2 regions of the Klebsiella sp. SYXHC3 genome follow, and region 1 is predicted to be linked to the other one. Evidence: predicted binding sites of a transcription regulator. Region 1 holds the regulator's gene; the other holds the start of a gene.
The links. The regulator LexA, encoded in region 1, represses DNA repair genes until DNA is damaged. The targets are predictions, from matches to a motif close to TNCTGTATGTACATACAGNA.
Positions count from the first base shown of each region.

Region 2: the regulator LexA is predicted to act here: its motif matches at 5,515-5,534, upstream of sulA (SOS-induced cell division inhibitor SulA).

Region 1 covers NZ_JBXUNG010000009.1:34,425-42,111, reverse strand. The annotation lists gene dusA (tRNA dihydrouridine(20/20a) synthase DusA) at 1-830, opposite strand, end outside; gene AC2CGP_RS19405 (cupin domain-containing protein) at 933-1,421, opposite strand; gene zur (zinc uptake transcriptional repressor Zur) at 1,536-2,051, shown strand; gene AC2CGP_RS19395 (CsbD family protein) at 2,132-2,341, opposite strand; gene dinF (MATE family efflux transporter DinF) at 2,517-3,842, opposite strand; gene lexA (transcriptional repressor LexA) at 3,913-4,521, opposite strand; gene AC2CGP_RS19380 (diacylglycerol kinase) at 4,644-5,012, opposite strand; gene plsB (glycerol-3-phosphate 1-O-acyltransferase PlsB) at 5,143-7,566, shown strand; gene ubiA (4-hydroxybenzoate octaprenyltransferase) at 7,619-7,687, opposite strand, start outside.
Region 2 covers NZ_JBXUNG010000006.1:243,251-250,937, reverse strand. The annotation lists gene helD (DNA helicase IV) at 1-1,771, opposite strand, end outside; gene AC2CGP_RS17015 (YccF domain-containing protein) at 1,895-2,341, shown strand; gene yccS (YccS family putative transporter) at 2,359-4,494, shown strand; gene AC2CGP_RS17005 (TfoX/Sxy family DNA transformation protein) at 4,482-5,105, opposite strand; gene sulA (SOS-induced cell division inhibitor SulA) at 5,555-6,064, shown strand; gene ompA (porin OmpA) at 6,417-7,469, shown strand; gene matP (macrodomain Ter protein MatP) at 7,561-7,687, opposite strand, start outside.

The DNA.
Region 1 (7,687 bases):
AGCTCACGCTCGATATAGGGATACATTGCGCGCACCACCGCCACCGGATCGGCATCCGCACCGTCGACGCCGAAAATCTCACGATCCACCGAAGCCAGAATGCCCGGATTTTGATAGGCTTCACGCCCCACCATCACGCCATCCATGTGCTCAAGCTGCAGTTTGGCCTCTGCCAGAGATTTAATTCCGCCGTTAATCGCCATCGTCAGATGCGGGAAATCACGTTTTAGTTGCCAGACGCGCGGATAATCCAGCGGCGGGATTTCACGGTTCTCTTTCGGGCTCAGGCCGGAAAGCCAGGCTTTACGGGCGTGAATGATGAACATTTCACATTCCCCTTTGCCGGAGACGGTCTCAATGAAATCACACAGGAATTCATAGCTATCCCGATCGTCAATGCCAATACGGGTTTTTACCGTTACCGGGATCGACACCACGTCGCGCATCGCTTTGATGCAGTCCGACACCAGCGCGGCATTGCCCATCAGACAAGCGCCAAACATCCCGTTCTGCACGCGGTCAGAGGGGCAGCCGACGTTGAGGTTAATCTCGTCATAGCCGCGCGCCTCGGCGAGCTTCGCGCATTGCGCCAACGCCGCAGGATCGCTACCGCCCAACTGCAGCGCCACCGGATGTTCTTCTTCGCTATAGGCCAGATAGTCGCCTTTACCGTGAATAATCGCGCCGGTAGTGACCATTTCGGTGTACAGCAGAGTATGGCGCGACAGCAGACGCAGGAAGTAGCGGCAATGTCTGTCGGTCCAATCGAGCATGGGCGCGATAGAAAAACGGTGGGCGGCAAAAGCGGTAGACGTGGATTCTGGCATCATGGCGAATAAATAAGCATCCGGGTAAAAAGGGGCGCTACTATAGCACAAACACAAACCACGGCGCATAGCGTCGAACGCCACGCGCCATGGTCAAAATGTTACCTATATTTTACGCGGTTTGCCGTCGTGCGGGCCAAAGAACTGCGGAGGGTGATCCACCCAACGGTCCTGGCGAGTCGCGGCATAGCCCGGGTTCAGCGGATAGTAAATACGGTTGTGCTTTTTATTCGCCTCGCCAACGACCAGCAGTCGCACCTCCTGCTCGGTATTATTCAGGAAGGTATGACATACGCCAGTTCCCGCCGGAAAGCCGACGCTATCGCCCGGCTCCAGCTTCCATAGATAGCCATTGATCCAGACTTCCGGAAAGCCTTCCAGCACGTAGATGAATTCTTCTTCATCGCTTTCCGCGTGCGGATAAGAGGTTCTGCGTCCCGGCGGTAAACGTTCATGATGGATGCCCAGCCGATTTAGCCCTAGGCCGCGGGCAAGAGGCGCGCCAATTGAAAACAGCTCGTGACTATCGGGGTAGGTGGAATCATCCGCACCTTCCAGTTCGCGCCAATGTCGAATGCAATCAGGTCGTTTCATCGTTTTCTCCCGAAAATGAGATACATCAGGTATAGCAAAGCTTGCAGGTTCTCGGCGTTTTACCTGGTTCGTGATAAAGTAACAGTTTCAACATCACGCAACCAGAGGATGCTCATGGATAACACCACTTCGCAAGAAATGTTAGCGCAGGCTGAAAAGCTTTGCGTGCAACGTGGCGTACGCCTGACCCCGCAGCGTCTGGAAGTGTTGCGTCTGATGAGCCTGCAGCAAGGGGCGATTAGCGCCTACGATCTGCTGGATCTGCTGCGTGAAAAAGAGCCGCAGGCGAAGCCGCCGACGGTCTATCGCGCGCTGGAGTTTCTGCTGGAGCAAGGTTTTGTGCACAAAGTGGAATCGACCAACAGCTATGTGCTGTGCCACCTTTTCGATCAGCCAACCCACAGTTCGGCGATGTTTATCTGCGATCGCTGCGGCGTGGTCAAAGAAGAGTGTGCGGAAGGCGTAGAGGATATTATGCATACGCTGGCGGCCAGAATGGGCTTCGCTCTACGGCATAATGTGATTGAAGCGCATGGCCTGTGCGCGGCCTGCGTGGAAGTCGAAGCCTGCAGTACTCGCGAACACTGCCATCACGATCATACCATCCAGATTAAAAAGAAAGCCCGCTGAGTCGGGCGACATCAGCGGGAAGCTACGGCATATCACTATGCCGTTAGACAGGCATAAACAGGGGGTCAAAACCGCGTTCGCTACCAGCGCGTATCGTTCTTACGCTCCCAGTCAGACACCTCTTTTTCGGCCTGATCTTTGGCATAGCCGTAGCGTTCCTGAATTTTACCGACCAACTGGTCGCGCTTCCCTTCGATGACCGTCATATCGTCATCGGTCAGCTTACCCCACTGTTCCTTGGCTTTACCTTTCAACTGTTTCCAGTTACCGCTGATTTCGTCTTTATTCATCATTACGTCCTCATCATTCGGTGGGTTAACAGCCCGTTTTGTTCCGGACATGGTAATAACTATAGATGACAATGCTGGCACCGATTCGTTATTCGGAATTTTTAACCATCAGGTCGATTGAAAACGCTGGGGGGATTTTCCCGGCTCGCGCTACGCTGAGCCGGGCTTTTTACATTCAGGAGGGTGAGTTAAACCAGGTGCCACGCTGCCAGTGGCGGCGCCAGATGAGCGCCAGCGAAAGCCCACGCAAAGCCAGGAACACGGCCAGCGCCAGCCACAGGCCGTGATTGCCGAGCATAGGCACAGAGAGCAACGTCACCGCAAACCCCGCAGCGGCTACCGCCATGCTATTACGCATCTCCGCGCCGCGCGTCGCGCCGATAAACATGCCATCCAGCAGATAACACCAAACGCCAATCACCGGTAGGATCATCTGCCAGAACAGATAGCGGTCTGCCAGCTGCTGCAATGATGGGATAGAGGTCAATAGCGCGATGATATGCTCACCGGCCACGCTGTAGATTAACGCGAACGACAGCGCTACCATTCCCGACTGCCGACAGGCAGCGCGCCAGACTTCCAGCAGTTGGCTACCGTCACGCGCGCCGTAGGCTTGCCCGGAATGCGCTTCGACGGCATAGGCAAAACCGTCCAGCGCGTATGCGGTAAAGGTCAGCATGGTCATCAGTACCGCATTGACCGCCACCACGTCGCTGCCAAGACGGGCGCCGAAGACGGTGATGGCGCCAAAGCAGAGCTGCAGCAGCAGCGAGCGCAGCATGATGTCGCGGTTAAGCGCCAGCAGGCGCCGCATATTGCCGCGCCACGCCTCCTTCAACATGGCAAACGTCACGCCACGCAGCGCCAGCACCCGTTTCGCCATCAGCAGGCCGATGATAAAGGTGGCGTATTCCGACAGCGCCGTCGCCAGCGCCGCCCCCTGCACGTTCATATGCAACCCCATCACCAGCCACAGATCGAGCACGATATTCAGCAAGTTGCCGACCACCAGCAGGATGACCGGGGCGCGAGCGTACTGCACGCCAAGCAGCCACCCTAACAGCACCAGGTTGGCCAACGACGCCGGGGCGCTGAGCCAGCGGATTTCCAGGAACCGCCTGGCCTGTTCCAGTACCGCCTCGCTCCCGCCGACGATATGCAGCGCGAGGTCAATAAGCGGCATGCGGAACAGAACGATGAGCAGCCCGGCGGCCAGCGCCAGGATCAGCGGTTGCACCAGCGCGCGCGCCAGGCGCTGCGGATCTTTGGCGCCATAGGCCTGAGCGGTTAAGCCAGTGGTGCTCATTCGCAGGAACAGCAGCAGCATAAAGAGGAAACTGGTCGCCGTCGCGCCGACGGCGACGCCGCCAAGATAGACGGGACTATCGAGATGGCCGACAACGGCGGTATCGACCAACCCAAGCAGCGGAACGGTGATATTGGAGAAAATCATTGGTAGCGCGAGGCGCCACAGTGCTTTATCGGCGGCGTTGAGCAGCATGAAGAGGGACCAGACAGAGGAGGAACATCGCAGCGTCATGCATCATGATGACGCTGCGTTAAGACGGGAGTTACAGCCACTCACCGTTACGGATCACGCCGACGGCCAGACCTTCAATGGTGAAGCTCTGCTGGCGCAGATCGACGACGATTGGAGAAAACTCACTGTTTTCCGGCAGCAGTTCAACGATGTTGCCCTGCTTTTTCAGACGCTTAACGGTCACTTCTTCATCGATACGCGCGACAACCACCTGGCCGTTACGCACGTCCTGAGTTTTATGCACCGCCAGCAGATCGCCGTCGAGGATACCGATGTCTTTCATCGACATCCCGCTTACGCGCAGCAGGAAGTCGGCATTCGGTTTAAACATCGCCGGATCAACCTGGTAGTGACCTTCAATATGCTGCTGCGCCAGCAGCGGCTCGCCGGCGGCAACGCGGCCAATCAGCGGCAGACCATGTTCTTCTTCCGTCAGCAGACGAATGCCGCGGGAAGCGCCGGAGACGATTTCAATCGCGCCTTTACGCGCCAGCGCTTTCAGGTGTTCTTCCGCCGCATTTGGGGAACGGAACCCCAAGCGCTGAGCAATTTCCGCACGCGTCGGCGGCATGCCCGTTTGGCTGATGTGATCCCGGATGAGATCAAACACCTCTTGCTGCCTGGTCGTTAACGCTTTCATTCCGCCCCCTGGGTGTATATACAGTTATGCTGTGAGTATATACAGCTAATGGTGATTTTGGAACCACATATCATATAAAAATCAGGAGATTCTTTCCGTTTTGCGAGCGTTGCCGACAAGACTTAGCGGTAATGCGACCACAGCAGCATGGCCCAGGTGATCAGCGCGATGATTATCGCCAGCAGCACCGCTGCCGACCCCATATCCTTTGCGCGCCCGGAAAGCTCATGATGCTCAGGCCCGATACGATCAACCACCGCTTCAATCGCGCTGTTAAGAATTTCGACTATCATCACTAACAGGACCGAGCCAATGAGCAGGACTCGCGTAATGACATCGACATCCAGCCAGCAGGCTATCGCCACGGCCACAATAGCGGCGACGCCTTCCTGACGGAAAGCGGCTTCATTAACCCATGCCGCGCGGAAACCTTTCCAGGAATAACCTGCTGCTTTAATGATTCTGGTTAACCCAGTGGTATTATTGGCCATCAAAAAGAACCTTTTAATGTAAATGACGTCGCTGAGTGTACGTGTTTGCCGTGTGACAACGGAAATTTTGTACGCTTTCTGTTATTCTTGCCGCGCATTTGCATGATTAACCAGAGGCTTCACATCGTTTATGTCCGGCTGGCAACGAATTTACTATAAATTACTGAATTTACCATTACGGGTGCTGGTAAAAAGCAAGTCTATTCCGGCAGAACCTGCTCAGGAATTAGGGCTCGATACCTCGCGTCCGATAATGTACGTCTTGCCTTATAACTCCAAGGCGGACCTGCTGACCCTGCGCGCCCAGTGCCTGGCGCATGATTTACCCGACCCTTTTGAACCGCTGGAAATCGACGGCACACTGCTGCCGCGCTACGTTTTCATCCACGGCGGCCCGCGCGTGTTTACCTACTACACGCCGAAAGAAGAGTCCATCAAGCTGTTCCACGACTACCTGGATCTGCACCGTAACCATCCCGACCTCGACGTGCAAATGGTACCGGTGTCGGTCATGTTCGGCCGCGCGCCGGGTCGTGAAAAAGGCGAAGAGAATCCGCCGCTGCGGATGCTTAACGGTATTCAGAAATTCTTCGCCGTCTCCTGGCTTGGCCGCGATAGCTTCGTGCGTTTCTCGCCGTCGGTCTCTCTGCGCCGCATGGCGGATGAGCACGGTACCGATAAAATCATCGCCCAGAAGCTGGCCCGCGTGGCGCGTATGCACTTCGCCCGTCAACGTCTGGCCGCCGTCGGCCCGCGCCTCCCTGCCCGCCAGGATCTCTTCAACAAGCTGCTGGCGTCGAAAGCTATCGCCCGCGCGGTAGAAGATGAAGCGCGCAGCAAGAAGATTTCTCACGAGAAGGCCCAGCAGAACGCCATCGCGCTGATGGAAGAGATTGCCGCTAACTTCTCTTATGAAATGATCCGCCTGACTGACCGTATTCTGGGCTTTACCTGGAACCGTCTGTACCAGGGGATTAACGTGCACAATGCCGAGCGCGTACGCCAGCTGGCGCATGACGGCCATGAGATTGTCTATGTGCCTTGTCACCGTAGTCACATGGACTACCTGCTGCTCTCCTATGTGCTCTATCATCAGGGTCTGGTGCCGCCGCATATCGCTGCAGGCATAAACCTCAACTTCTGGCCGGCTGGGCCGATTTTCCGCCGCCTGGGCGCTTTCTTTATTCGTCGTACTTTTAAGGGCAACAAGCTCTACTCCACGGTATTCCGCGAATATCTTGGCGAGCTGTTCAGCCGTGGTTATTCGGTGGAATACTTTGTCGAAGGCGGGCGTTCCCGTACCGGCCGTCTGCTGGATCCGAAAACCGGCACCCTGTCGATGACTATCCAGGCGATGCTGCGCGGCGGTAGCCGCCCCATCACGCTGGTGCCGATTTATATCGGCTACGAGCACGTGATGGAAGTGGGTACCTACGCCAAAGAGCTGCGCGGCGCGACAAAAGAAAAAGAGAGCCTGCCGCAGATGATGCGCGGTCTCAGTAAGCTGCGTAATCTTGGCCAGGGCTACGTTAACTTCGGTGAACCGCTGCCGCTGATGACCTATCTCAATCAGCACGTGCCGGAATGGCGCGAAGCCATCGATCCTATCGAAGCCGTCCGCCCTTCCTGGCTGACGCCGACGGTGAATAATATCGCCGCCGACCTGATGGTGCGCATCAACAATGCCGGGGCAGCTAACGCCATGAACCTGTGCTGTACGGCGCTTCTGGCGTCACGTCAGCGTTCTTTGACCCGTGAGCAACTAACCCAACAGTTGGATTGCTACCTCGACCTGCTGCGTAACGTGCCGTACTCCACCGATTCGACCGCGCCGACGGCTTCCGCCAGCGAGCTTATCGACCACGCGCTGCAGATGAACAAGTTCGAAGTCGAGAAAGACACCATCGGCGATATCATCATCCTGCCGCGCGAGCAGGCGGTGCTGATGACCTACTATCGCAACAACATCGCCCATATGCTGGTGATGCCATCGCTGCTGGCCGCTATCGTGACCCAGCATCGCCGCATCTCCCGTAGCGAAGTGCTGCGTCATGTCGAGATGTTCTATCCGTTCCTGAAAGCCGAACTGTTCCTGCGCTGGGAAAAAGAAGAACTGGCGGGCGTTATCGATGCGCTGATGGCAGAGATGCAGCGTCAGGGGCTGGTGGTGCTGAATGGCGATGAGATGAGCGTCAATCCGGCTCACTCTCGTTCCCTGCAGCTGCTGGCCGCCGGCGCGCGTGAGACGTTACAGCGCTACGCGATTACCTTCTGGCTGCTGAGCGCCAACCCGTCCATCAACCGCAGTACGCTGGAGAAAGAAAGCCGCACCATGGCGCAGCGTCTGTCGGTACTGCATGGTATCAATGCGCCGGAGTTCTTCGATAAGGCGGTGTTCAGTACCCTCGTGCTGACCCTGCGTGACGAAGGCTACATCAGCGATACTGGCGATGCCGAGCCGGCAGAGACCCTGAAGGTCTACCAGATGCTGGCGGATTTGATTACGTCGGATGTACGTTTGACGATTGAAAGCGCCGCTCAGGACGACGCATAACGTTGCGGCTTCTGTTCCCCGGCTCGCGGCGCGAGTCGGGGAACAGAAGGATTTACTGCAGGTAACTCATCGCCAGACCGAGAAACAGCACCAGCCCAACGTAGTTATTATTCATAAACGC
Region 2 (7,687 bases), on a different contig from region 1:
AATCTAGCTGCAGATGCGGCCAGCGGGTCGCGGCTTTTTCCAGCGCGGCGGGTTTCAGATGGTGATAGCGTGCCAGCAGCAAAATTCGCTGTTCGGGTTTAACGTAGCCGCTCAACTTGTCGAGCAGATCGTCGAGTTTATCGTCAGGCAGCAGGGTCACCGCTTTCTTATCGCCAGCCGTGAGACTATTCAGCGGTTTAGCCAGTTGATGCGGGTTTTGCTGAATAAAACCATTAGCAATCTCGCCGATACGACCGTTAAATCGATAGGTGGTATCCAGCGCGCAGCAATCTCCTTCGCCAAAGTAGTGGTTAAACGCCGTGGTTAAAGAGAGCTGCGCGCCGCTGAAGCGATAAATCGCCTGCCAATCGTCACCCACGGCAAATAACGAGGTCTGTTTATTTTGCCGGCGCAGCGCCGCCAGCAATTCAGCACGCTGTGGAGAGATATCCTGAAACTCATCAACCAGAATATGTTTCCAGGGGCTCACAAAACGGCCTTTATCCAGTATGTTGACCGCCTGGTGTATAAGCCCGGAGAAATCAACGGCATTTTCCTCTTTCAACGCTGCTTTCCAGGCTTTCAGCAGCGGGGCCATCAGTTTCACACGCTTATTAAAAAGATCGCTGACTTCTTCAGGGGCGCTGGCGATCATCTCCGCCTGCGAGCCGCCGTGCATGCGCATTAAACTAACCCAGCGGTCAAGGCGGCCGGCCAGGCGGCGCAGCAGCGCGCGATCCTGCCAGAAATCGCCTTCGTCAATCTGCCACTCCATCTCATCTACCAGCCACTGACGCCAGCCTTTGGCCTGCGCTTTTTTCTCCTGACACTGCTGCTGCCAGGCCTTCAACAATAGCTTTTGCCGGGCGGCTGTATCGTTTTCCAGCTTACTGATCGCCGGCACTTTCTTGCTGCCCTGCTGAATAATATGTAACGCCAGTGAATGGAACGTTCGCGCGGCAATCTCGTCAGTTCCCAACCGCTCCTGAATACGTTCATCCATTTCCTGAGCCGCCTGACGGCCAAAGGCCAGTAGGAGGATCTGATCCGCCGCTGCTTCGCCGCGATTTAATAACCACCCGGCACGAGCGACCAGTACCGACGTTTTGCCGCTACCGGCGCCGGCAAGAACCAGCAGCGAACGCTCGCCGTTAACTACCGCCCGCGCCTGCGCCGGGTTGAGCGGCGAAGACTCAATCTTATCGAAGAAACCGCGATACTGTTCCAGCATGGCTTCGGTATAGGCTTGATTATGCGCCAGGCGAGCCTCGTCGATATCGCTAAGCCAGCATTGACACTGGCGCCACAGTTCGCGGCAATTATCGAATTCATCCAGACGGCTTTCAGGGAAAGGCAACCCGGTTAAGGCCCGGCGGATTTTATCCTGCACGTCCGCGACCTGCTGACGCGTCAACCACTTACCTTCAGCGCTGGCTCGTTCAATTTCACTTAACTGCTGGCGCAGCAGGTCCGCGGCAATTTCACTCATCTCCGCGCTCCACTGCTGCCAGAGATTATTGAGATGATGAAAGAAATGCTGCGTCTCAGTCCATTCGGTACCATGCAAACGCACAACTTTGCTTTCCGGCAGCACGAATTCCAGTTCACCCCACACCAGGCCACGCTTACATTGAACTGACAATAACTGATTGAAAGGTATAAGATACTCATGACGATCGCCTGAGACTTTTACCCCGGCATTAAGCAACTGCACCCGATCATAAGGATGCTGTGCCATGCGTTTGCCCAATGTTGTCGCTTTAAGTTCCATATATCGCCAAATTTCAATCAGTTTGAATGTTTTTAAGTTTAACCGCCCGCGAGCAGGTGCTCCAGCGCAAAAAAACGTTACAATTGCCGGGTCTTATTATCCACAGGGTTAACCAGAGGGTTTATGCGTACCATTCTGAATATTTTGAACTTTGTTCTTGGCGGTTTCGCCACCACGCTCGGTTGGCTACTGGCGACGCTGGTCAGTATTATTTTGATCTTCACGTTACCGCTGACGCGTTCATGTTGGGAAATCACCAGACTATCGCTGTTCCCCTACGGTAATGAAGCAATTCATGTTGATGAACTGGAACCTGAAGCAAAAAACAGTTTACTGAACGCGGGCGGCACTATTTTGAATATTTTGTGGTTCATGTTCTTCGGTTGGTGGCTGTGCCTGATGCATATTTTCAGCGGTATTGCGCAGTGCCTGACCATCATTGGTATCCCCGTGGGGATCGCCAATTTTAAAATTGCCGCCATTGCACTTTGGCCGGTAGGACGCCGCGTGGTCTCCGTTGAAACGGCTCGCGCCGCGCGCGAAGCCAACGCCCGCCGTCGCTTTCAGTAATTGTACGGAACACTGTTATGTTAAGCCCCCTGCTCCGCCGTTATACATGGAATAGCGCCTGGCTATATAACGCCAGGATATTTATTGCGCTTTGTGGCACCACGGTTGCGCCGTGGTGGATTGGCGAAGTCAAACTCACCATCCCGTTAACGCTTGGGGTGGTTGCCGCGGCGTTGACCGACCTCGACGATCGCCTTACCGGGCGGTTACGTAATCTCGCTATTACGCTGGTCTGCTTCTTTATTGCCTCCGCGTCGGTGGAGTTACTGTTTCCATGGCCGTGGCTGTTTGCTATTGGGTTAACCCTGTCCACGACGGGTTTTATCCTGCTCGGCGGGCTGGGTCAACGCTATGCCACCATTGCTTTCGGCGCCTTACTGATCGCTATCTACACCATGTTAGGGGTCACTCTGTATAACAGTTGGTACCTGCAGCCGCTCTTTTTGCTGGCTGGCGCCATCTGGTACAACGTATTGACGCTCGCAGGGCATCTTATTTTTCCCATCCGCCCACTGCAGGATAACCTTGCGCGCAGCTATGAACAGCTGGCCCAATACCTTGAACTTAAATCCCGACTGTTCGATCCGGATATCGAAGATGAAAGTCAGGCCCCGTTGTACGATCTGGCGCTCGCTAACGGCAAGCTGGTTGCGATGCTTAACCAGACGAAAGCGTCTTTACTGACACGCCTGCGCGGCGACCGCGGGCAACGCGGCACTCGTCGCACCCTTCAGTATTATTTCGTCGCCCAGGACATTCATGAGCGTGCCCGCTCATCACATATTCAGTATCAGACGCTTCGCGACCATTTCCGCTACAGCGATGTGATGTTCCGTTTCCAACGGATGTTGTCAATGCAGGCGCAGGCCTGTCAAAAACTTTCCCGCGCTATTCTCTTACGCATCCCGTATCAGCATGATGCGCACTTTGAACGTGCCTTTATGCATCTGGACGCGGCGCTGGATCGCGTCCGCGCCAGCGGCGCGCCGCAAGATCAGGTCAAAGCGCTGGGTTTTCTGCTCAATAACCTACGCGCTATTGATGCGCAATTGGCAACTATCGAATCGGTGCAGACCAGCGTGCTGGCCAGCAACCATCCCGAAAATCTGCTTGCCGACGATCGCCCTAGCGGGTTTAGCGATATCTGGTTACGACTGCGCAGCAATATGACGCCGGAATCGGCGCTTTTCCGCCACGCGGTGCGAATGTCACTGGTGCTGTGCGCGGGCTATGCGTTCATTCAGTTTACCGGCCTCAACCACGGTTACTGGATTTTGCTTACCAGCCTGTTTGTTTGTCAGCCGAACTATAACGCGACCCGGCATCGTCTGGCGTTAAGGATCATCGGTACATTGATTGGCGTCGCGATCGGCCTACCGGTGCTGCTGCTGGTTCCCTCGGTTGAAGGCCAGCTGCTGCTCATTGTACTAACCGGCGTGCTGTTTTTCGCTTTTCGCAACGTGCAGTATGCGCACGCCACGATGTTTATCACGCTGCTGGTACTGCTGTGCTTTAACCTGTTAGGTGAAGGATTCGAAGTCGCTTTACCGCGTATCCTTGATACGCTGATCGGCTGCGCCATCGCCTGGGCGGCAGTGACCTTTATCTGGCCTGACTGGAACTTCCGTAACTTACCTCGCGTACTGGATCAGGCCATCAACGCTAACTGCCGTTATCTTGACGCTATTCTCGAGCAGTATCATCAGGGGCGCGATAACCGTCTTGAGTATCGCGTTGCCCGGCGTAACGCACATAACCGGGATAGCGAACTGGCATCAGTGGTATCAAATTTATCCACAGAGCCTAAAGCCGACACCACGATGCGTGAAACGGCATTCCGCCTGTTGTGTCTTAACCATACCTTTACCAGCTATATTTCCGCGTTGGGGGCGCACAGGGAAAAACTGACGACTCCGGAAATACTGGCGTTACTCGATGATGCCGTCTGCTACGTCGATGATGCGCTGCATCATTCTCCCGCAGACGAACAGCGTGTTCAGCAGGCGCTCAGCAACCTGCAATCGCGAATTCAACATCTGGAGCCGCGAGCCGACAGTAAAGAACCATTGGTCCTGCAGCAGATTGGGCTACTGCTCGCACTGCTGCCGGAAATATGTCGTCTGCAGCGCCGGATTGCTGGTCAACCGGAATAATCCTCCACGCTGTATCCTTGTGTATTAGCCCACTCCCGTAGCTCCTGGCGCCGCTGCGCCGGGAGCGCGGCGGAATGAATGCCGGCAATCGCGCCCGCCAGGGACTCAAGGACATTGATTGATATTCCTTTATTATGCTCTCTCAATTTTAACCAGCTCTTTTCCGCCCCGAGTGTACGCAGCATTTTCACATCGGTTATTCCGGCATGGATCAACATCAACTCCATATGGAAGCTGATATTAGGCAAATTCTTTAGTCTGCCGGAATCACGCTGATGCTGCTTTTCGCTTCGCGCCGAATGCAATGACAGCTGCGATAGGTGAAACAGCATTTTACTGTCCTGCCATAGTGCTTCATCTATCCGGTAATACTTTAAGGCCACTGGCCGGCCATTCTTGCGCATCATCAGCATCGGGCTGTGATGTTCAACCCGATAAGAGGCGCTTTGTTCGCAAACCCTAAGATAGATTTCGCCCTCAGCCACCATGGCGAATACGGTATTTTCAATCGCCAGACTATACCCGCCGAATAAAGGCCGGCTACTGATTTTACCTAAGGGGGAAAGGCACTCCTGAAACTGGAGGAACCGTAATTTTGAAATTTTCTTCATGATCATTCCTTTGGTAATCATGCACATAAAAGTAATTTTATTAACGGATCCGTTATTGAAGAAAATAAGTGAGTTCGTTTTGTGCAGCAAGATGAATTTTGGCTTCATCTCAATCAGCTCGCTGTTTTGCGAGGCGCTTTCAGGAAAAAGTTATTCTGCAAATTGTGTTACAGAGACTCGCTGAATACTTAAGCAATGTTAATTGATGAACAGCATATCGGCCCCATTGAGGACACGCCCGGCAGCCGTGAAGTAAAGATTAACGGAGGAAAATGTCGCCTGCGGGTTCAACATAGAGACAGTGAATTCATATAAATAAGTCGCCGCAGCGATAATTCATAGCCGGGTAGAGCGCATAAAATATATGCAAAAATGGGAAAATGAGGTTGACGACGCCCCCTGGCAGATATACTGTATATGCATACAGTAACCCACAGGCGAGATAGACTATGTTTACTTCAGCTCACGCAAATCGTTCACCACTGACTTCGGCTTCAGTACGTCGCCCTTCGCACAGCGTCGTCGAACATTCAGCCACTGGGCTGATTAGTGAAATCGTCTATCGCGAAGATCAACCCATGATGACGCAGCTTTTGCTGCTACCTTTATTACAGCAGCTTGGCCAGCAGTCGCGCTGGCAACTGTGGCTCACCCCGCAGCAAAAGCTGAGTAAAGAATGGGTACAGTCGTCCGGCCTTCCGCTTTCAAAAGTGATGCAGATTAACCAGATGTCGCCCTGCAATACTTTGGAATCGATGATTCGCGCTTTACGTACCGGGAATTATAGCGTGGTTATTGGCTGGCTGACGGATGAACTTACTGAACAAGAACATGAACGTCTGGCGCTCGCCGCAGAAGAAGGTCATGCGATGGGCTTTATCATGCGTCCGGTGAGAAATACAAGCCAGCCTGGGAGACAATTAAGTGGGCTAAAAATTCACTCAAATTTATATCATTGAGTGAAATTAGGATTAATCCTGGAATTTTTTTTGCCTCGTCAAAAACCATTCTCGCAAAGTGGTTAATTTCACAGAGATCCCGGTGTGGTGCGGTTTTGCGACTTTTCACCGCGTTCACAAATTAACCATATTTGTTAAATATTGTGTATACAACCCTTTTTTTTCATATGCCTGACCGAGTTCACACTTGTAAGTTTCTAACTAAGTTGTAGACTTTACATCGCCAGGGGTGATCGGCTTACGCTGCATGTATCAGCATAGTTAACAACGAGTCACGCCCCCGGTGAAGGATTTAACCGTGAGGTCTTATGTACCTTCATGGCGAATTTTGGATGATAATGAGGCGCAAAAAATGAAAAAGACAGCTATCGCGATTGCAGTGGCACTGGCTGGCTTCGCTACCGTAGCGCAGGCCGCTCCGAAAGATAACACCTGGTATGCAGGTGGTAAACTGGGTTGGTCCCAGTTCCATGACACCGGCTGGTACAACAGCAACCTGAACAACAATGGCCCGACCCACGAAAGCCAGCTGGGCGCTGGTGCGTTCGGTGGTTATCAGGTTAACCCGTACCTCGGTTTCGAAATGGGTTACGACTGGCTGGGCCGTATGCCTTACAAAGGCGACAAAGTTAACGGCGCATTCAAAGCTCAGGGCGTTCAGCTGACAGCTAAACTGGGTTACCCGATCACTGACGATCTGGACATCTACACCCGTCTGGGCGGCATGGTATGGCGCGCTGACTCCAGCAACAGCATCGCTGGCGACAACCACGACACCGGCGTTTCCCCAGTATTCGCTGGCGGCGTTGAGTGGGCTATGACCCGTGACATCGCTACCCGTCTGGAATACCAGTGGGTTAACAACATCGGCGACGCTGGCACTGTAGGCGTTCGTCCGGACAACGGCATGCTGAGCGTTGGTGTTTCCTACCGTTTCGGTCAGGAAGACAATGCACCGGTTGTAGCTCCGGCTCCAGCTCCGGCTCCGGAAGTCACCACCAAGACCTTCACCCTGAAGTCTGACGTACTGTTCAACTTCAACAAAGCAACTCTGAAACCAGAAGGTCAGCAGGCTCTGGATCAGCTGTACACCCAGCTGAGCAACATGGACCCGAAAGACGGTTCTGCAGTTGTTCTGGGTTACACCGACCGCATCGGTTCCGAGCAGTACAACCAGAAACTGTCTGAGAAACGTGCTCAGTCCGTTGTTGACTACCTCGTAGCTAAAGGCATCCCGGCTAACAAGATCTCTGCTCGCGGTATGGGCGAATCTGATCCGGTTACCGGCAACACCTGTGACAACGTGAAAGCTCGCGCTGCACTGATCGACTGCCTGGCTCCGGATCGTCGCGTTGCGATCGAAGTTAAAGGTTACAAAGACGTAGTAACTCAGCCGCAGGCTTAAGTTTCCTACGATAAAAAACCCCGCTAATGCGGGGTTTTTTTTGGCCTGAATTTGAGCTCAGAGGAAAATCTCAAGCAACGTTGGCCGCTACTTACTCTTTTCCTAAGAGCACCTGCAGATCGTGCTTCAGGCTCGACATCTTGCTGGCATATTTTTCTTTATGCTCGGCGTCTTCAATTAGCTGTACGATGGTTTCTGATAATGTCTTGCCTCGCCGT